DNA from 3 places in the Mesorhizobium sp. WSM2240 genome. Region 2 is predicted to be linked to each of the others. Evidence: riboswitches for the same ligand, from Rfam matches in the RefSeq annotation. Region 2 holds a riboswitch; each other region holds the start of a gene.

Region 1 (7,023 bases), on a different replicon from region 2:
CGTGCTGGCCCGCTCCAGCCGACTGCTTGCCGGCGAAGATTTGTCGCCGCGCGCCGCGGACAGCCCGGAGGTCGACACGGCAGGGCAGGGGGCAAACGCGCGGCAGGCCTTGCCGGACAGCCTCGGGCCGCTGATCCGCGACCTCGACTGGGACGAGGACCAGCGGCTGGCCGACTGGCTCGCGGTCGTCGGCCGGCTGCGCAGCGAGGGCATGCCGGCGGTGCTGCAAGCGGCGATCGCCTGGGACGCCTGGCAGGACATCGAACCGCTGCAGCACCAGCATTGGCTCGGCAATCTGCTCGTCGCCGCGCTGTTGCGGGAGACCGGCAAGGTCGGCTCGCATCTCTTTTGCCTGAACGCCGGGCTGCGCATCGTTTCGCGGGAGCGGCGCAAAAGCCCAATTCGAACCACCCGGCTGATGGCCGTCCTCGACGCCCTTGCCGAAGCGGCCTCAGCTGGACTGAAGGAACTCGACCGGCTGGTGATGGCCAAAAGCCAGATGGAACGCCGGCTGAGGAACCGGCGAAAAAACTCGAGCCTGCCGGCGCTGATCGACCTGGTGCTGGCGCGGCCGGCGGTGTCGGCAGGGCTGATCGCGGCCGAGCTCAAAATCACACAGCGCGCCGCGCTCGGCCTGATCGCCGAGCTCCACATCCGGGAGGTGACGGGCAGGGGGCGCTACAGGGCGTGGGGGATCATCTAGATCGTTGCATCTGCGGCCGGACCCGAACCAGACCTATTTCTTCGATGCCGGGGGGAGGCGGTCCACGTATGGAATGACAGTACCTGCCGCGTTCCGGCTCGAAGCGTTCATCATTGGGCTGGGACTTCTGTCGCGCGGATCGAAACAGGCTATGCAAAAGGGCCGCGACCGATGGGTTCATGTATGAGGACCGCGCCGTACCGTAGAAGCAAAACCGGCGCAACTGCTCGACGCACCAGCCGTAGCCGCGGTGGCCGCATTGCTTTCCGCCCGGCAAGAGGCGACTCGATGTGCCGCATGCGGGAGGCTCGCGCCCGTTACGGGGGGCCAAAGTCTGCTTTTCGTCGCGGTGAATCATGCTAACAATGCGACATCGACAGTGGGTCCATCCCGGAGGTTCCGAGCATGCGCACAATCAGGTCACGATGGACCGTCGTTCTGGCGATGGCGTTCTGCGCCTTGCCGGCCGCCGCGCAGACGGGTTCCGACGATGCGGCGGCGGCCGCGTTGGTCGGCGACCAGATTCGCGAACAGGGGTTTGCCTGCGCGGAGCCCGCCAACGCCATGCGCGACCCCTCGGTTGACGAGGATGCCGTCTGGATGCTGACCTGCGCCGATGCAAAATACCGCGTCAGGCTGGTGCCGGATCAGGCCGCTGTGGTCGAGAAGCTCGACTGAGACACAATGTGATCGCTGTGGCACTGCTTTGCGCAGAGCGTCGCGCGATTTCTCTCGCGGATGCGATCGCTCTGCCCGAGCAAGGTCAGAAGCGGGAGCGATGCGGCCCGTAACAGTGGGTTGGGAAACTGATCGGCCGTCCTACTGGTTCCCTGCCAGTGCTCGTCGACGTCAAAACCGCCGCAAGAAATGGGATGCATCCAGAACGGCACCTGCTGAGTGAGTTCGACGGTTTATCGTTTGACCGGATGTGCCCACACTGCTACCCACAACGCTGACGGTTCCGCGTTCGTAGCGGATGAAAAGGGAACACGGTGAGGACGACCCGAAGAAGGGCCGAATCCGTGGCTGTCCCCGCAACTGTAAGCGGCGAGTTTTCGTCAGATGCCACTGGGGTAAGTTCCCTGGGAAGGCGACGAAAAACCGGGACCCGCGAGCCAGGAAACCTGCCGTCAGCCGTGGTCACGCGCGAAACCGTAGGGCGGGGTGTCCTTTTGGTGTGACGAGCTGCATGCCTATGCATGGAGTTCGTTCGGTTCGCGGTGACGGAAGCCACAACACAGGTCTTGCGATGCCGCGTTCTCTCCTTTCTGTTTTCAAAACAATTGTCGTGTCAGCTCTTGCCGCGCTTCTTTCCCAATCGGCATTTGCCGAAACCGCTAAAATAACCGATGTCAGCGGTCGAACCTTCGAAATGGAAGTTCCGGCCAAGCGCGTCGTTCTCGGTCTCTATTTCGAGGACTATTGGGCGATCGGCGGCGATGCCGCGATGGACAAGCTTGTCGGCATTTCCAAAGCCGCCTGGAGCGACTGGCGTCCGGCCAACTGGCAGGCCTATCTGAAAGTTCGGCCTTCCCTTGACCAGATTCCGGACGTTGGCGAAGTCGAGGTCAGCACCTTCTCGGTGGAGAAGCTGATCGCCCTGAAACCTGACGTCGCCATCCTTGCCGAATGGCAGGTCAACGGCATCGGCGGCGACTTCCAGCGCATCGTCGATGCAGGGATTCCCGTGGTGGTGGTGGACTACCATGCTCAAACCGAAGAACGCCATGTCGCCAGCACGAGGCTGATCGGCAAGGTTATCGGAGCGGAGGACCGCGCCGAGAAAATTGCCCAGGAATACGAAACCTCGATCAAGGAAGTTCGCGACCGGATTGAAAAGGCCGGACAGCCGCGCCCGTCCGTCTATATCGAACTCGGTAGCAAGGGTCCCGAAGAACAGGGGCCAAGCTATGGCGACTACATGTGGGGCAAGATCGCGGAAGTCGCCGGTGGCGACAACATCACGAAGGACGTTGTACGGACTTGGGGGCCGGTCGCTCCCGAACAGGTCCTGGCGTCCAGGCCAGAGGTCGTCATGATGGCAGGTTCGGAATGGCGCAAGCATCCGACTGGCCAGTTGATGGGCGAAGGAGTCACCGCGGCGGAGGCGCTCGAACGGCTGAAGGACTTCACGCAGCGTCCCGGCTGGAGCTCGCTTCCTGCGATTGAAAACGGAAGACTTCACGCCGTCTATCAGGGCGCATCCCGGACGATCATGGACTACACCTCGGTGCAGTATTTCGCCAAGGCGCTCTACCCGGACCTGTTCAAGGACATTGATCCGCAGTCGAATTATCTCGCCTTCTACGAACGCTATCTGCCGATCCGGCCGAGCGGCACCTTCATGACCGGCTTGAAGTAGGCCCTCATGAGCGAAGCCATAAACGCTGCCCTGTCGCGGCATCGGGCGGCGGAGCGCAGGAAGGTGACGCTTGTCGCTGGCCTGCTTGTCCTTGCCTGCGTCTCCCTCGTCTTCGATATCGCGACTGGGCCGGCTCTGCTTCCGGTCCCCGACGTCGTCGCCGCGCTGATAAGTCCGGCAACGACTGACCCAACGACGCAGATCATCGTCTGGACGCTGCGCCTGCCGATGGCATTGATGGCGATTGTCGTTGGCGTCGCGCTCGGCTCGAGCGGCGCGACGATGCAGACGTTGCTCGACAACCCGTTGGCCAGTCCCTACACGCTGGGGCTGGCTTCCGCGGCAGGCTTCGGAGCTTCGCTGGCAATTCTCAACGGCGGATGGGGTCTCAATCCGCTCTTCATAGCCCCGGCCTGCGCCTTCATCGTCGCGTGCTTGGCATCTGCCCTAATATACGTTGTCGGCAACATGCGCGGCATGATGGGCGACACGATGATTCTGGCCGGGATCGCCCTGATGTTCCTGTTCCACTCCCTGCAGTCGCTTCTGCAGTTTCACGCCACGCCCGAGGTCGGGCAGCAGATCGTCTTTTGGATGTTCGGGACGCTCGCCAAAGCGACTTGGACAAACCTTCTCATGACGGCGGCCGCGGTTGCAGTTTCCATGCCCCTGTTGATGCTCAATGCCTGGAAGCTTACCGCTCTCCGCCTCGGCGAGCAGCGCGCACGCGCGGTGGGGGTTTCCGTCTCGAGCCTGCGTTTGACAACTATCGCGCTGGTCTCATTGATGACCGCCACGGCTATAAGCTTCGTCGGCACGATCGGCTTCATAGGATTGGTCGCTCCGCACATCGCCCGGATGTTGGTCGGTGAAGACCAGCGTTACCTTCTCGTGGCAGCCGGGTGTGTGGGTGCGGTCATGCTCTCACTGTCCTCGGTTCTCTCGAAGATCATCATGCCAGGCGTATTGCTGCCGGTCGGCATCGTCACCGCCGTCATTGGCGTGCCGTTCTTTCTTCATCTCATCCTTCGACGTTCGAGGGAATACTGAGATGCTGTCGGTCACTGACCTCGATCTGGCGCACGGCAATGTTCCCGTCGTCGACGATCTCAACATCAACTTCATGGCAGGCCAAGTGACTGGCATCGTCGGTCCGAACGGCGCGGGAAAGTCGACCTTTCTGCGCACCCTGTTCGGAGACCATGCCGCCAGGAGAGGAAGCCTTCGCCTTGGCGAAGAACAATACAGCCCCGCCCATCGCCGAAAGTGGCAGGCCCGTATTGGCTTCATGCCGCAGGACAATGGTTCGCATGGCGGACTGACCGCGCTGGAAGTGGTGCTTCTCGGATCTATAGAGCACCTTTCCCTTCGCCTGAACGATGTCGCTCTGCGCCGTGCCGCGTCCGTGCTTGATCGGCTCGGGATGATCGACCTTTCCCAGCGCCGCGTCGAGACTCTCAGCGGCGGGCAACGGCAGCTTGTGTATTTCGCGCAGGCCTTGATGCGGGAACCTGCAGTGCTGCTTCTGGACGAACCTGTCAGCGCGCTCGACATGCGTCACCAGATGCTGCTGATGAAACAGGTCCGGGAAATCACCCGCCAACGCAGGATTATAACCATCGTCGTTCTGCACGACCTCAATCTTGCTGCGAGCTTCGCCGACAGGCTGATCATGATCCACGACGGCAAGGCCGAGGTCGATGGAATTCCCCGCGATGTTCTGTCCAGCCAGCTTCTGGAAAGGGTCTACGGGGTGCAAACGAGACTTCATTATGACCCGGACGGCCGCCCGTGGGTTCATGTCCACGACGCGAACGAGGTCCACCGTGCAGTCTGACACATCCGTCTTTGATGACGTCACCGAATATTGGAACCGTCGCGCCCCGCTGTTCGATGGAGCGGCGTCTCATGTCCGCCACAAAGCCGAATGGCTCATAGTTCTGCGAGCGGCATTTGCAACCGCTGACGCGAAGGATGTTCTCGACTTGGGTTCGGGCACTGGCGCGTGTGCGCTGGCCGCCGCCGAACTCGGGCACCGGGTAACCGCCATCGACGGAGCAGCCAAGATGCTGGCGCATGCCCGGCGGAATGCGCTTTTGCGAGGGCTGGATATCAACTTCATCGTCTCGTCGATCGACGACTTCGCAGCAACGCCCGGCAGCGCCGATATAGTCACCATCCGCAACGTTCTGTGGACGCTTAAGGACCCGCTCGCGGCATTGAAAAAGGCGCGAATGCTGCTTCGCCCGGATGGAAGGATTGTGGTGTCGGACGGCCTGTGGTCCGTCGATCCAGGGAATCAATCGACCTATACGACCGATCTCGCTGCCCGACTGCCATTTCACGCCGGGCTTACACAGCCTGACGCCGAAAAGCTCCTGAACGATGCCAGCTTCGGTGACGTTCACTCCTGGCATCATCTGTTAAATGCATTGCCATACCCTGGCGGGGCGCCGTTCTTTGTCCTCTCGGCTGTGACACCAGTGACCAGGTAATGCGCGTGTCGAACTGGGTTGTGGCAATGTCGGCAGGCACTGAATTCAAATGCGGCCATTGGATAACGATCCCGGGATGAGGGACGCAGATGCGATACAAATTCAACTCAGACGGATGCGACTGTCAGTCGATTGGCCGCAATTGAAACCTGTTCGTTTCTCGCCGCTGTCATGCTAGGAGCATCGCCGGAGGCCGAATGCTCGACTTAGCGGCACACAGGAAAGACAAGACGGTCGCGTTCATCGCGACACTTGTCCTGTTGCTGCAGACGTTCTTCGTGTCCTGGTCCCTCGCGGCTGCTCCGCACGACGGGATTTTGGATGCCTTCGGCAACCCGCTCTGCGTCACCAGTTCCGACCCAACTCCATCGGACGGCCCCCTTGAGGGACCGACATGCTGCACGCTCGGTTGCAACATGTCGTCGACGGTCTTCCACACGCCAGCCCCCGATGCCGTGCCAGTCAGGCAGGATGTTGAAGCGAACGTTCAAGTTGGCATTGAGCATGCCCTTCTTCGTGCCAGTCCCGATCATAATCCGGGCAGCCCTCGCGCTCCCCCTCTGACGGCCTGATCGCCGGGGCGTTCGCGGTAACCCAACCTGTCAGGTGTCGCCCGCGTCGGCCCTGTGCGGCGGGCGTGCTGGAGCAAGTCCATCACCGGATTGCGATCGCGCCAGGCGCGCGGCCGCGACGAAATGCGAAGGCCGTCCCTTCGCGCCAATCCCTGTCGGCGGGGAGCGCCGACATAACAGAGAAAAGGGAAACCATGTTGAAGAGAATCACGCTTGCGCTGGCGATGGCCAGCATTGCCGTCCCGGCATTCGCGCACGTCACCCTCGAGCGGAGCGAGGCCCCGTCGGCACGACCTACAAGGCCGTGCTGCGCGTGCCGCATGGCTGCGAAGGCAAGCCGACCAACATCGTGCGCGTGCAGGTGCCGGAAGGGATGTATGCAGTGAAGCCGATGCCGAAGCCCGGTTGGAAGCTGGAGAAGGTGATCGGCAAGTACGAGAAGGCCTACGACAACCACGGCACCCAGCTGACCGAAGGTGTCAAGGAAGTGATCTGGAGTGGCGGCAATCTCGCAGACGACGAATACGACGAGTTCGTGCTGCGCGGCTCGCTGGCTGGCGACTTGCCTGTGGGATCGGCTCTCTATTTCCTGGTCGTTCAGGAGTGCCCGGAGGGGCTGGCCGAACGGTGGATCGAGATCCCGGCGGAGGGGCAGACGAGCGACGACCTGGAGATGCCAGCCCCGGCCCTCAAGCTGATCGAAAAGACCGACGGCCACTGACCTGAAGCATCGGAGGCGCGCCGGACATCGCGCGCCTCCGTAAATACTGGAGGAATGAGTCGATGGATGGACACGGCACATGCTGGCGGATCGTCCGGCTGCTGACGCTGGCATTGCTTGCTCTTGCTTTCCAGGCATCAGCCGCTTTCGCCCATGCCGCGCTGAACGGC
Region 2 (7,023 bases):
GTATCGTCCAGGATTTCAACATCTACGAGAACATCAGCCTGCCGTTCCTGAAGCGGCTTTCAGGTTTCGGCGTGCTCAAGCGCAACGTCGAGCGCGCCACGGCGCGGCGACAGATCGGCGAACTCGGCATCGTCTGCCGGACAGAACGGGACGAGATGGGCACGCTTTCGGGCGGCAACCAGCAGAAGGTAATGGTGGCGCGCTGGATGTCGCAGCCGGCCAGCCTCTTCATCCTCGACGAGCCCTTCCAGGGCGTCGATATTTCGGCCAGGCGCGACATCGCGGCGAAGCTCCGGACAAGCTCGGATGGACGAGCGACGCTTATCTTCGTGACCGAACTCGACGAGGCGCTGGAGACGGCGGACCGCATATTGGTGATGTCGGAGCACACCATCGTCGGCGAGCATCGCAATGCCGATATCGACATGGATCGGCTGCTCGCCGAGGTGGCGGGCCAGCCGCTCCGCGGCGGCGGCATGATGTTGATGAGGTGGAATCGAATTGAGCGATAAAGGGCATGAAATTGCATTGCATGACGGCGGACGGGCAGCTCCGAGAGACCGAATGACCCTGCGCGACCTCGCCATACGCTATGGTTTTCTGGTCCTGCTTTTCGGGCTGGTCATCTTCTTCTCCCTGGCGACCGACGGCTTCGCATCTCCGCAGGCTGCCGTGTTCATTTTCCAGTCCGTGGCGATCACCGGCATATTGGCGCTCGGCGTCACCGCCACCCTCGTCGTCGGCGGCTTCGACCTGTCGATTGGCTCGGTGGCGACCAGCGCCATGATGGCTGCCGCCTATGTGATGGTGGTGCTGGAACAGAACGCGGTCGTAGCGGTCGCCGCCTGCCTGCTGATCGGCGTCGCGGTCGGCCTGATCAACGGCTTCCTGATCGTCTATATGCGCGTGCCCGATCTCCTGGCCACGCTCGGCATGATGTTCCTGCTGGTCGGCTTGCAGCGCATTCCGACCGAAGGCCGCTCCATCGCCACCGGCATGACCATGCCGGACGGCTCTACAGCGACCGGCAAGTTCAGCGCCAATTTCCTGGCGCTCGGCCGCCACCGCTTCGATTTCTTCATCGACAATCTGCTGCCGGCGTCGGTCGTGGTCCTTCTGGTGCTGGCCCTGCTGATCTGGTTCTTCCTCGAATACACGCGCTTCGGCCGCATGATGTATGCGGTCGGCAGCAACCCGCGGGCGGCGGAATTGGCCGGTGCGCCTGTCAAGGCATACAAGATCTGGGCCTATGTCATTTCGGGCGTTTTCGCCTCTATCGGCGGCATTCTCCTTGCTGCCAGGCTTGGACGTGGCGACATCGCCTCGGGTAACAATCTGCTTCTGGATTCCGTCGCTGCGGCGCTCATCGGCTTCGCAGTGCTCGGCGCGGCCAAGCCGAATGCCTTCGGCACCGCGATCGGCGCGCTCTTCGTCGGCGTTCTCTTGCAGGGGCTGACCATGATGAACGCGCCCTATTACACGCAGGACTTCGTCAAGGGCGCCGTCCTTGTCGTCGCCCTCGTCTTCACCTTCGCTTTATCCCACAGGGGCAAGGCCTAAAAGACGTCATTCAATCAGTGGAGGAAACGGGAATGAACATTACACGCAGAATTCTGGGCAAGATGGCGCTGGGCCTGGCCGGCGCGACCATGCTGATGCAGGCGCCGGCGCTTGCGCAGGACAAGCCGGCGCCGTTTGACAATCCCGGGGAGGTCAAGATCGCGCTGGTGCGCTATCTCTCGACCGGCGACTTTTTCCAGGCCTATCTGTCCGGCGTCGAGGCACAGGCAAAGGCGCTCGGCGTCGACCTGCGCGTGCTCGATAGCCGGCAGGACGCCGCCCTCCAGGCCGACATGGTCGACCAGGCGATCGCGCTTGGCGTCGACGGCATCATCATCCAGCACGGCTTGACCGAATCCATGAAGGAAGCCGCGCAACGTGCTGTCGACGCGGGCATCAAGGTCGTCGCCTTCGACGTCAATGTCGAGAACGACAAGATCCCTCAGATCGAGCAGTCCGACCGGGATCTCGCCCGTCTCGCGCTCGAGCAGGCGATCAAGGACAATGGCGAAAGCTGGAAAGCCGGTTATGTCTATGTTGCGGGCATTGCGCCGCTCGACCGCCGCGACGAGACCTGGAAAGAGTTCAAGGCGAAATACCCCGGCATCAACGAAGCAGCGATGTTCGGCACGCTGGATAATCCGATCGCCAATTCGGTCGCCAATCAGGCACGCTCGGTGCTGTCGGCGAATCCCGACATCAAGGTGATGTTCGCGCCCTATGACGAGTTCGCCAAGGGCGTGAAAATCGCGGTCGACGAGGCCGGCCTCTCCTCCGACATCAAGATCTACTCGGCTGACATCTCGACCTCGGACATCGCCGCTATGCGCGAGCCGGGCAGCGCCTGGGCCGCCACCGCCGCCACCAATCCGGCCGTCGTCGGCCAGGTCTCGGTGCGCGCGCTCGCCATGATGCTGGCCGGAGAAGACCCAGGCAGACAGGTCATCGTGCCGCCGACGCTGATCACGCAGGCGCAGCTGAACGAGAACGATATCAAGAACATGGAAGAGCTTTCGGCCAAACTGCCGCAATTCGCGCATGCCGATGTCGCGGTGCCTGCCTGGATGCCACTGCCGGCGAAGTAAGTCTCTCGGCCACAAGAAATGCGGAAGGGCAGCCCCTGAGAGCCGCCCTTTTTGTTCCGAGATACCGTCGCCCTAGAACTCGATGCCCTGCTGCGCCTTCACACCGGCCGAAAAATGATGCTTCACCGCGCCCATCTCCGTGACGAGATCGGCGGCTTCGACCAGCGCCGGCTTGGCGTTGCGGCCGGTGACGACGACATGCAGCCCCTCGCGGCGGTTTTTCAGCGCTGAGACCACCAAGTCGACGTCGAGATAGTCGTAGCGCAGCGCGATGTTCAGTTCGTCGAGAATGACCAGGCTGATTGACGGATCGGCCAAAAGCTCGGCGGCCTTTGCCCATGCAGCTTCGGCAGCCGCGACATCGCGCTTGATGTCCTGGGTCTCCCAGGTGAACCCCTCGCCCATCGTGTGCCAGACGACACGGTCGCCGAAGGCCGCAAACGCGTCCTTCTCGCCGGTATGCCACGCGCCCTTTACGAACTGCACGACGCCTATCCGGCGGCCGTAGCCAATCATGCGCAGCGCCAGCCCGAAAGCCGCCGTGGTCTTGCCCTTGCCGGGACCGGTGTTGACGATCAGCAGGCCCTTTTCGACAGTTTTGCCGGCAACCTCGGCATCCTGCACGGCCTTACGTTTGGCCATTTTGGCCTTGTGCTTCTCGGCGGTTTGTTCGTCGATCGTCTTCATCATTTCACCTGCAGCGGCAGCCCCGCGACCATGAACAGCACGCGATCGGCTTTCGCTGCGATCTTCTGGTTGAGCCGCCCGGCGGCATCGCGGAATTTTCGCGCCAAGGCGTTGTCGGGCACGATGCCTAGGCCAACTTCGTTGGCGACGACGACCCAGTTTCCGCGCGGTTTCGCGAGGATTTGTGCCAGTTTCTCGGACTCCGCCTCGACGTCATGGTCGGCAAGCAGATGGTTCGACAGCCAGAGCGTCAGGCAATCGATCAGCAGCGGGCGGGTGTCCGGCACGCCGGTAATTGCTCCACAAAGATCGAGCGGCGCATCGATCGTCTGCCAGCCATCTTCACGCCGCCCTCGATGGAGTGCGATGCGCTCGGCCATTTCGTCGTCGAATGCCTGCGCGGTTGCGATGTAGGTCCACGGCGCGGGCGCGGCCGTGACCAGCCTCTCGGCATGCGCGCTCTTGCCGGAGCGCGCACCGCCGAGAAGAAAGGTCAGTGATTTGCCGTCACGCAAAACTGTCGCGCAGGCCGTCAGCCGGCCGTGCGACCCTGGAGCGGACCGCTCCGGAGACCCCGCCAAGCACCACCCAGAAAATCAGGCTGGTCACCGTGGCGGCGACCACGAACTGATGGTGGAGATCGGCAGGGATCGGTGAATCATGGCTCACCGGCTGCGGCGCGCCAACGATGTGCGGCGCGACGATCAGCGCGACGCCGACAAGCGACCAGACCATCCCGCTGCGAAACGCGATCAGGCCGAGGCCAACGGCCGTCGCAATCACGGTCGCAGTCCACCAGATCTGGCGGTCGCCGAGATCGGCGGCGGGCATGGCAGGCAATTCCGGTGGTAGGCCAAGGCCCGGCGCCAGCGTGAACACAGCAAAGCCCGCGAAACCCCAGAAGATGCCCTGGCGCCAATTGGCAATGCCGCCGAAGATTTCCGAAACCGCGACCAGGACCAGCGCAAAACCGATGGCAGTGACGATGTTGGCGAGAGCCGTATAGGCGAGCCGCTCGAAACCGTCGGCCGGTCCCCACGCGTCTTCGTCATGGTGGTGGGCGGGCGTGGCTGCGTCATGCGAATGAGGCGTTGCAGCAGCCGCGTCGGCAGGTGCGGCGTGGTCGTGACCGCCGCCGGCGTTTTCGAAGGTCTCTGCCTTCAGGATCAACGGAACGGTGGCATAGGTTTGCATCGCGGTCATCACGATACCCGCCAATAACCCGGCGAGCGCCGCGACGAACACGACGTTGCGAAAAACGTTCATGTCAGCAGCCTCTCAGTGGCAGGGAAACGCCATCGAATGGCGATAGTCGTGGGCGGCGTTGTGGACCGCGTCCATCTGCGAAAAGCCCGCGAAACCGACGATGAAAACACCGAGCAAGGCGGCAAAGCCGAGTTGGACGGCGCGCGACGCAGCGGAAGTCGAAACACCGAGAGAGGAAGCTGCAGTATTCATCTTAATGTCCTTTTCGCCCTCCACCCGAGGGCCTTTAGAGTGTCTGTGTCGCCGGCAGGTCTCCTGGCTTGCGGATCACCGCCCTTCCCCGCCTTCCCGAAGAAAATTCTTCAGTGGCCTCTGGGGAGAGCTAGCCGCTTACAGTTGCGGGGGCAGCCGCGGCTTTGGGCAAATCGATCGCCCGTACCGCATTCCCTATTGATTCCTCGCAGAACCGTCGACACGGCGGATGATAAGCACAATCGGAAAATGCCGCAAACCATATTCCCGGCGCTTCGAGGCGAATTACGTCGCAATCGCGCTAGCGACCCTCTTCAATCAGTTCGGCGACCAATTGCTGCAGCCGCCACAAATGGCGGTCGTGGATGCCGCGTTCCTCGAGATGGCTGACGGTGTTGTAGAGATAGTCCGGCCCTGAGCCGAGATGGCCGCAGGCGCCGGCCAGCGCCATCGCCACAGCCTCCTCGTCGAGCTTGCCGGCATAGGTGCGGCCGCCGCGGTTGACGACGAAGCCGAGCGCCGTGATCGGCCCTTCGGCCGTCTCCAGCTTCATCCAGCGTGGCGTGTAGGTCGAGGGCTTGGCGGTCATTTCGCGCCGGAACAGTTTTGCGAAGCATTCGCGTAAATTTCCGCCAGGCAGCCTGTAGGCGACGCCGCGGCATTGGCCGCCGCGGTCTAGGCCCATCATCAGCCCCGGCCGCTCGAGCGTGCCGCGCCAGCGCGTCATCTTTATGCAGAAAGCGCGGTGCCAGCCGCGTGCAAGCGCCAGCCGCTCCTCGACATGCTCCAGTTCGGGCCTCCAGATCAGCGAGCCGTAAGCAAACAGCCAGGCCGGTGCGCCCTCGGGAAGTTCGGCAAGCGTTGCATCCAGCATCGCTTCGTAGTCCTCGTCGTCGAGATAGGCCAGGCCCGGTTCGGGTCCGGAATCCTCGACCGTCCGGTGGCAGCGCGCCACCAGCTCGGGCGTCAGCGACATTCTTCTCGGCGGCATATTACGCAGCGTCCCATTGCGGCGAGAAATCGTAGTCGCAGATCCGGATGTTGGCCTTTGACAGCGTCGAGATTGCCGCCATTTCGGCATCCGACAGCACGAAATTGAAGATCGCGAAGTTTTCCGCCAGGCGCGCCAACCTGTTGGTGCGCGGGATGGCGACAACGCTTTCCTGCTGAACATGCCAGCGCAGGACAACCTGGCCTGGAGTTTTGGAATGCCACGCCGCCGCGTCGGTCACGGCCCTTTCCGTAAACAGCGAGCCGCCCCGGGATAGCGGGCAATAGGACACCATCGCCATCCCGGCCTCGCGGCAGGCGCGCAGCACCTTCGTCTGGTCGAGATAGGGATGATATTCGACCTGGTTGGCGACGAGCGGCGCATCCGACAGCGCGATCGCTTGAGACAGCAGCTTGGTAGTGAAATTGGAGACGCCGATATGCTTGGTAAGCCCGGAGCGTTTCGCGTCGTTCAGCGCCTTGATCGAACCTTCGAGCGGGATTTTCGGGTTCGGCCAGTGGATCAGGAGTAAGTCCACCTGGTTCAAACCAAGCCGTTTCAAGCTCGCTTCAGCCGAGCGCATGAGATCTGTCGGCGCGAGATCGGTCCACCAGATCTTGGTGGTGACGAAGATATCGTCCCGGTCAATGCCGGACGCCCGCAACCCCGATCCGACGGCGGCTTCATTGTCGTAAGCGGCTGCGGTGTCGATATGGCGGTAGCCGATGGACAACGCCTCCGCCACCATCTCTGCGCAGTGGTCGCCTTTCAGGGTCCAGGTGCCGAGGCCGAGAGCAGGAATTGCCGCTCCATTGGCGTACACATTGTGCATGGGGAATTCTCCGGTTCTTGCCGATCGCACATCCGTGATAACGGTTGCGCGACTCCGCTCCAATAACACGCGCCGCATGTATCCTGAACAATCCAGACTCGATGAGAAGCCGGTCGGGCGCATAGAAGCCCTCGACGTCGCGCGTGGCACTGCACTCGCCGCCATGGCGATCTACCATTTCGCCTGGGATCTGGAGTTCTTCGGCTATGCCCAGACCGGCATAACGGCTGCGGGCGGCTGGAAGCTGTTTGCGCGCTGCATCGCGTCGAGCTTCCTGTTCCTGGTCGGGGTCAGCCTGTTCCTCGCCCATGGTCGCGGCATGCGCTGGCCTGGCTTCTGGCGGCGGCTCGCCATGGTAGCGGGCGCCGCGGCTGCCATCTCGCTGGTCACCTGGCTGGCTGTGCCCGGCG
Region 3 (7,023 bases), 2.1 Mb from region 2:
GCCGAGGCCATCACCACGTCGATGTCGATCTCGTCCGGGTTGAAGACGCGAAGCTGGCCGGTCTCGACATTCGTCGCCGAAATGAACAGCTTGATCTCCTTGCAGGCGCGGACATTGTCGAAGTCGATCTCGTCCCGGACCGCATCGCGCAGCGGATTCAGGTTGAGCGGATTGGCGACATAGGGCGAAAGCATGCGCGACACCGTGTCGTACCAGATGTAGCCCGGCGTGTTCTCCACCGACCAGTTGCCCCAGGCGACGTCCCAGGGCGTGCGCTGCACCGGGCTGAAGCGGCCCTTGCGCGCCACGGCTCGCCAGAAATCGTAAAGCTTCTGCCGCGCTCCGTCGGCGCCGCCGCGCACCCAGCCGTCGGCCAGCGCCGCCGCGTTCATCGCGCCGGCGCTTGTGCCGGAGATGGCGGCGAATTCCAGCCGCCCGTCCTCGATCAGCCGGTCGAGCACGCCCCAGGAAAACGCCCCGTGCGAGCCGCCGCCCTGCAGCGCTATGTTGATCGGTTTCTTGTTCGGCGCATGGCCGTTGATGGTCATTGCGGTGTCCTCACTCAGCCGTCCAGCCGCCGTCAACCGAGATATGCGTGCCGTTGATCTGGGCTGCGGCCGGCGAGCACAGGAACGAAACCGTCGCCGCGATCTCCTCCACCGTGACAAACTGCTTGGTCGGCTGGCGATCCAGCATGACCTCGCGGATCACTGTCTCGCGGTCCATGCCGTGCGCTTTCATCTGGTCGGGGATTTGCGCTTCGACCAGCGGCGTCAGCACATAGCCGGGGCAGATCGCGTTGCACGTTATCTTGTCGCGGGCGAGTTCCAGCGCGACGGTCTTGGTCAGGCCCATAATGCCGTGCTTGGCCGAGACATAGGCCGACTTGAACGGCGAAGCGACAAGCCCGTGCGCCGAAGCGATGTTGACGATGCGCCCGCCGCCGGCCTTTTTCATCAGCGGGACAGCGGCCGCGATGGTGTGGAAGGCCGAGGTCAAGTTGATCGCGATGATCGCATCCCATTTCTCGATCGGGAATTCTTCCACCGGCGCGACATGCTGGATGCCGGCATTGTTGACGAGGATGTCGACCGAGCCGAATTTCTCCGCCGCCCGCTCCACCAGGGCCCGGCATTCGAAGGCGTTCGACATGTCGGCCTTGATATAGACGGCCTCGCCTGGATGCTCCTTGGCGATTGTCTCGGCGATCGCGTGATCCTGCGGCGTATCCGAAAAGGAATTGACGACGACATTGCAGCCCTCGGCAGCAAGTGCATGGGCAATTGCCAGGCCGATGCCCGAGGTCGAGCCGGTGACGATGGCGGTCCTTCTTGCGGTCATGATGCTTCTCCGATGATGTTGCGTCGCAGCATACATATTGCATTGCAGCGAAATTGCGAAGCGTATCCGGCCGAACCGCCGGTTCATGCAAGCCGGTGGCGCCGATGGCCTCAACCCGCCCGGCGCAGCAGCATGGCCACCACGAACAACGCACCGATCGAACTGGTTACGATGCCTATCGGCAATTCCTGTGGCGGCAGAAGCGTCCGGGCGACAAGATCGCTGGCGAGGATCAGCACCGCGCCGAACACGGCGGAGGCGGCTATCAGCCGGGCGTGGAGCGGACCGGCAAAACCACGCGCAAGGTGCGGGACCATCAGGCCGACGAAGCCGATGACGCCGGCAACGGAGACGAGGAGGGCCGTCGAGAACGCCGACGCGATGAAAACCTTGGCGCGAAACCGCGCAACGTCCACACCGAGGCTTTCGGCCGTGCTTTCGCCGGCCAGTAGCGCGTCCAGCCTGCGGTTGTTGTACAGGGCAAAGGCGAGGATGAGCAGGCTGCCGGCCGTCGCCAGCAAGATGTTGTCCCAGCGGGCGAGCCCGAGACCGCCCATCGTCCAGAACAGAACCGAATGTGCGGCGCGCTGGTCGCCCGCGAAAACCATGTAATTGGTCAGGGCGATGAAAAGGAAGGAGACCGCGAGGCCGGCGAGGATCAGCCGCTCCGGTCCTTGCCCACGAACACGGCTGACCAGCAGCAGGACGACTCCGGCGGCCAGGATTCCGCCAGTGAAAGCGGCCGCAGGCAGCGTCCAGACACCGAATCTATCGCCGAACATGGTTATGACCGAGACGGCGCCGGCGGCAGCCCCGGACGACAGGCCGAATAGGAAGGGGTCGGCCAGGTCGTTGCGTGTTACCGTCTGCAGGAGAGCGCCGACGGTTCCAAGGCCTGCGCCGACTGATATGGCGAGCAGCATCCGCGGCAGGCGCAGATCGAGAATGATCCTGCCGACCGGACCCGATACGCTTCCATCCACGAAACCGAGCGAAGCAGCCAGCGCCGCGACCACCTCGGACACCGGGATGACCGTCGAGCCATAGGCTATTGAAAGCAGCGCCAGGGCGGCGATTGCCGCCGTCCCTGCCACCATGCTCAGGCGGTATCGTGCCTGCATCGCCGTCAAAACGCGTCCGGATGCATGGCCTTTGCGACCTTGCCGATGGCCTTGATGTTGGCGGGCCCGGGCGTGAGTTCAGCGTAACGCAGAGCAACGAACCGTTCGTTCCTGACCGCATCCGTTTCCTTCATCGCCGGATGCGCCTTCAGGAAGTTAAGGAGCTTGCGATAGCCGGCGTCGTCCTGGTAGTCGAGCAGGATCAGGAATTCGGGATTGCGGGTCGCCACGGTCTCCCAATCCGTCGTGCCCCAGCTGGTTTCCAGATCCGCCATGATGTTCCGGCCGCCGGCCGCTTCGATCATCGCCGTCGGAATCGCGAACTTGCCTGCTGTGAAGGGTTTGTCTTCGCCGGAATCGTAGAGAAAGACTCGGGTTTCACCTGCTGGTGTCTTGCTCCTGATCTCTTCGAGCTCGTTTTTCCATTTCCCGATCAAAGCTTCGGCCTCGCGCTCCTTGCCGAAAATTTTTCCTAGCTTCTCCATGTCGCCGAAAAGCAGATCGAGCGAGGCGGCGGACCGGTTCTTTTGGAGGTGGACACAGCTTTCGGTCAGCACCAGCGTCTTGATGCCGTAGGGGGCGAGCGTGTCGGGCGTCACGTCGCCTCCCGGCTTCATGCCGTAGTACCAGCCGGCGAAGAAGAAGTCCGGCTGAACCGCCACGAGATTCTCGATGGTCGGATATTTCGGGGCGAGTTCCGGGATGGAGCCCTGCTCGGCGGCAAATTCCGGGCCGACCTTGTACCAGCCGGTAATCCCGGTCAGGCCAACGATCGAAGACTGCAGATCCAGGGCGAACGCCATTTCCGCCATGTTGAGATCCTGAATGACGGCGCGCGTGGGGGCGTTTTCAAAGGTCAGCGGAGTTCCGCAATTGTCCACCGTCACCGGAAATGCCCATGCGGGGGCGGCGAACAATGCAAATGCGAGTGAAAGAGAGCAGGTCTTCATGTCCTCGGGTCTCCTTTTGTGCGTTCAAGGGTTGGGATGTCGAACACCGTCAGTTCGCGATCCTCGGCCGGATGGCGCACACGGAAGACGTCGATTGAGAAAACCTGCCGCACGATGGACTGGGTCAGCGTTTCGCGGGGTGTGCCGTAGGCATGAAGCCTGCCCTCTGTCATAACCGCGACCCTAGTGGCGAACGGGGCGACCAGGGGCAGGTCGTGCAGCACCGCTACGACCGTGATCGGCAGGCGGGACACAAGGTCCAGCAATTCGGCGCGCGCCCTCGGATCGAGGTGGTTGGTCGGCTCGTCGAGGAAGAGGATTTTCGGTTCCTGCGCCATGGCACGGGCCAGTTGCGCACGCTGCCTCTCTCCACCGGAAAGGAAGCCGATCGGGCGATCGCTGAAACCGTCGATCGAAGTGCAGTCAAGCGCATTCTGCACGATTCCAGCGTCATCACGCGGATTTCGCCCAGACGAATGCGGGATGCGGCCGAGCGACACGTAGTCGACGACCGACAGACGCGGATCGGGCTGGTCGATCTGGCCGACGATGGCAACGCTGCGCGCTCTTTCGACGTTAGACAGATCGCGCAGGCGACGACCGCCGAGAAGTACATCGCCACTGGCAGGGACGAGCGCGCCGGCCAGCATGCGCAGGAGCGTGGTTTTGCCCGCGCCGTTCGGGCCGATGATCGCCAGCCTTTCGCCCGCCTCTATCCGCAGATCGACATTATCGACGAGCAACCGCCCCGACTGCGAGCGATAGCTGAGTTCGCATGCGGTCATCAGGGGAGAGGTCATGGCCGCTCTCCGACTTCAACGCCGGATAGCCGACACATTCCGGTGGGAGCGCTCGACAGGGCTGAATCATTCTTCTGCAACCGCGTTTTCCTTCCGAATGACTGCGGAAGGAAGCGGATCGCACGGGTCGAGACGGCCGCGCATCGTTTCCTCCCGGCACACCCCGTCCGGTTCAAGTACTCAGGTGATGGCAGGTCTCCTGGCTCGCGGGTCTCGGCATTGCTCGGCCTTCCCGATCGTCGGATCAGTGGCGTTATCGAGCGTTGCTCACCGCTTACAGTTGCGGGGGCAGCCACGGCATTGGCTCGAAAGAGCCGCACCGTGTTCCCTTTTCACCCCTGGCGCTCGCGCGTTCGGGGAACCATCACGGGTGACGCTATCGGGAGTCGCGGACCGGGACAAGATGGGTCTCACAATTTCGCCTCCGTCACGACGCACCGTTTGTGCCGCTGTGATTGCGGCGATATACCGGAGTCTCGCACGCCGGAACCAACCAGGAAAACTCCATGAAAGCCGTCGTCTTCGAGAAATTCGGCACGCCGCCAAGCCTGCAAAACGTCCCCGATCCCACGCCCTCGCCCGACGGCGTGGTGGTAAAGGTCGAGGCGACCGGGCTCTGCCGTAGCGACTGGCACGGCTGGATGGGCCATGACCCGGACATCACGCTGCCGCATGTACCGGGCCACGAGCTTGCCGGGACTATCCAGGCGGTTGGCGGGCACGTCAGGAATTGGAACATCGGCGACCGCGTCACCGTGCCGTTCGTGGCCGGCTGCGGCCATTGCTTCGAATGTAATTCGGGCAACCACCAGGTCTGCGAGCGCCAGTTCCAGCCTGGTTTCAGCGCGTGGGGATCGTTTGCCGAATATGTTGCGCTCGACTTCGCCGACACCAATCTCGTCCGCCTGCCGGATGAACTGGATTTCGCCACCGCGGCCGCCCTCGGCTGCCGCTTCGTCACCTCGTTCCGCGCAATAGTCGACCAGGGTCGGACGAAACCCGGTGAATGGGTCGCGGTGCATGGCTGCGGCGGCGTCGGCCTGTCGGCGATCATGATCGCCACAGCGATGGGCGCCAACGTCGTCGCCATCGATCTGACCGACGAGAAGCTTGATTTCGCCCGGCAAATGGGCGCGGTCGCCACCATAAACGCCGCCAAAACCGAAAATGTGGTGCGCGCGGTCAAGCAGGTCACCAGGGGCGGCGCCCATGTTTCGATCGACGCGCTCGGCCATCCCGCGACCTGCTACAATTCTATCTCCAATCTGCGCCGGCGCGGCCGTCACGTTCAGGTCGGGCTGATGCTGGGCGACCATGCCAGGGCACAGGTGCCGATGAGCAAGGTCATCGCCTTCGAGCTTGAAATTCTCGGCAGCCACGGCATGCAGGCATTCCGCTACGGCGCGATGATGGACATGATCGCGACCGGCAAGCTTGCGCCGCAAAAACTCGTTGGAAGAAAGATCAGCCTCGCCGAAGCGCCGCAAGCGCTGATGGCCATGGACAAGTTCGAGGGGCTGGGCATCGGCGTCATCACGAGTTTTTGACACCCGGCGCTCTCACGCAATTACTTGACTCAGTCAACTATTTCCATGACATTGATCGGAGCAGCGGAGGCTCCGATGACCGAAATCGCGATCCCATCCAAAGAACAGATCGCGGATGTTCGGGCGTTTACCCGGTTCTACACGCGCCAGATCGGCCTGCTCCAGGAGCGGCTGCACAAAAGCGCTTTTTCGCTGACCGAAGCCCGAGTGCTCTACGAACTCGCCCACCGCGATGGCCTGACCGCAACCGATCTCGGCCGCGACCTGGGGCTGGACGCCGGCTATCTCAGCCGTCTTCTGAAGAAATTCGAAAGCCGCGGGCTTGTGACCAAGGCACCGTCGCCGGCGGATGCACGCCAGTCCATGCTGACGATCACGGAGGCGGGCCGCAAGGCTTTCGAGCCGCTTGACCAGGCGTCGCGGGAAGAAGTTGCGGGATTGCTCGGCCGCCTTTCCACGGAACACCGCGAGGCCGTCGTCTCGGCCATGCAGCGGGTTCAGCGCCTGCTCGGCCAGGATCAGAAGCCGGAGAAAGTCTCCTATAGCCTGCGGCCGCTTCAGGTCGGCGATATCGGCTGGATCGTCCACCGGCAGGGCGTCCTCTACGCGCGGGAATATGGCTGGGACGAAAGCTACGAGGCGCTGGCGGCCGAAATTCTCGCCGGCTTCGTCAAGTCATTCGACCCGGAACACGAGAATGCCTGGATCGCGGAGCGCGAAGGCAAGGTGGTCGGCTCGGTCTTTCTCATGCGCAAATCCGCCGACGTGGCGAAACTGCGCCTGCTCTATGTCGAGCCCTCGGCGCGCGGTCTCGGCGTCGGCCGCCGGCTGGTCGACGAGTGCATCGGATTCGCCCGCGCCAAGGGCTACAAGACCCTGACGCTGTGGACCAATGACGTGCTCGTCTCGGCGCGCCGCATCTATCAGGCTGCCGGCTTCCGATTGGTCGGTGAGGAGCGCCACCATTCCTTCGGCAAGGATCTTGTCGGCCAGACCTGGGACCTCGCGCTCTGACCTGCGAATCGACTTCGCCATTGACATAACGAGCGCCGTCCTCCACCTCATGGCGGAATTTTCGCTCGAAGAGGCCGCCCGATGACCGGGTATTTTTCCGCCCCCTTTGCCCGCCGCAAGTCGGTCGGCGTTGATGTCGGCGGCGTGATGGTCGGCGGCGGCGCGCCGGTCGTCGTCCAGTCGATGACCAATACCGACACCGCCGATGTCGACCAGACGGTGCGCCAAGTCGCGGCGCTGCACCGCGCCG

The links. A riboswitch is a leader RNA that binds a small molecule or an ion and turns the genes downstream of it on or off. The one in region 2 is predicted to bind cobalamin.
Region 1: it holds a riboswitch for cobalamin, as region 2 does, so the genes downstream of both, ABVK50_RS28445 (ABC transporter substrate-binding protein) here and ABVK50_RS13205 (CbtB domain-containing protein) in region 2, are expected to answer to the same signal.
Region 3: it holds a riboswitch for cobalamin, as region 2 does, so the genes downstream of both, ABVK50_RS23530 (ABC transporter ATP-binding protein) here and ABVK50_RS13205 (CbtB domain-containing protein) in region 2, are expected to answer to the same signal.

Annotation. Positions count from the first base shown of each region.
Region 1 covers NZ_CP159254.1:7,791-14,813, forward strand. Annotated here, with positions in the region: gene ABVK50_RS28435 (RHE_PE00001 family protein) at 1-703, shown strand, start outside; gene ABVK50_RS28440 (hypothetical protein) at 1,109-1,381, shown strand; cobalamin riboswitch at 1,643-1,850, shown strand; gene ABVK50_RS28445 (ABC transporter substrate-binding protein) at 2,076-3,065, shown strand; gene ABVK50_RS28450 (iron ABC transporter permease) at 3,072-4,115, shown strand; gene ABVK50_RS28455 (ABC transporter ATP-binding protein) at 4,117-4,902, shown strand; gene ABVK50_RS28460 (class I SAM-dependent methyltransferase) at 4,865-5,560, shown strand; gene ABVK50_RS28465 (hypothetical protein) at 5,758-6,132, shown strand; partial or broken gene ABVK50_RS28470 (YcnI family protein) at 6,327-6,853, shown strand; gene ABVK50_RS28475 (CopD family protein) at 6,916-7,023, shown strand, end outside.
Region 2 covers NZ_CP159253.1:2,688,694-2,695,716, forward strand. Annotated here, with positions in the region: gene ABVK50_RS13175 (sugar ABC transporter ATP-binding protein) at 1-512, shown strand, start outside; gene ABVK50_RS13180 (ABC transporter permease) at 565-1,560, shown strand; gene ABVK50_RS13185 (substrate-binding domain-containing protein) at 1,593-2,645, shown strand; gene cobO (cob(I)yrinic acid a,c-diamide adenosyltransferase) at 2,718-3,332, opposite strand; gene cobU (bifunctional adenosylcobinamide kinase/adenosylcobinamide-phosphate guanylyltransferase) at 3,332-3,847, opposite strand; gene ABVK50_RS13200 (CbtA family protein) at 3,840-4,598, opposite strand; gene ABVK50_RS13205 (CbtB domain-containing protein) at 4,611-4,790, opposite strand; cobalamin riboswitch at 4,826-5,024, opposite strand; gene ABVK50_RS13210 (gamma-glutamylcyclotransferase) at 5,092-5,781, opposite strand; gene ABVK50_RS13215 (aldo/keto reductase) at 5,783-6,613, opposite strand; gene ABVK50_RS13220 (DUF1624 domain-containing protein) at 6,690-7,023, shown strand, end outside.
Region 3 covers NZ_CP159253.1:4,744,860-4,751,882, forward strand. Annotated here, with positions in the region: gene ABVK50_RS23510 (patatin-like phospholipase family protein) at 1-548, opposite strand, end outside; gene ABVK50_RS23515 (3-hydroxybutyrate dehydrogenase) at 559-1,341, opposite strand; gene ABVK50_RS23520 (iron ABC transporter permease) at 1,452-2,438, opposite strand; gene ABVK50_RS23525 (ABC transporter substrate-binding protein) at 2,468-3,412, opposite strand; gene ABVK50_RS23530 (ABC transporter ATP-binding protein) at 3,409-4,212, opposite strand; cobalamin riboswitch at 4,384-4,593, opposite strand; gene ABVK50_RS23535 (zinc-dependent alcohol dehydrogenase family protein) at 4,719-5,759, shown strand; gene ABVK50_RS23540 (bifunctional helix-turn-helix transcriptional regulator/GNAT family N-acetyltransferase) at 5,835-6,773, shown strand; gene ispG (flavodoxin-dependent (E)-4-hydroxy-3-methylbut-2-enyl-diphosphate synthase) at 6,855-7,023, shown strand, end outside.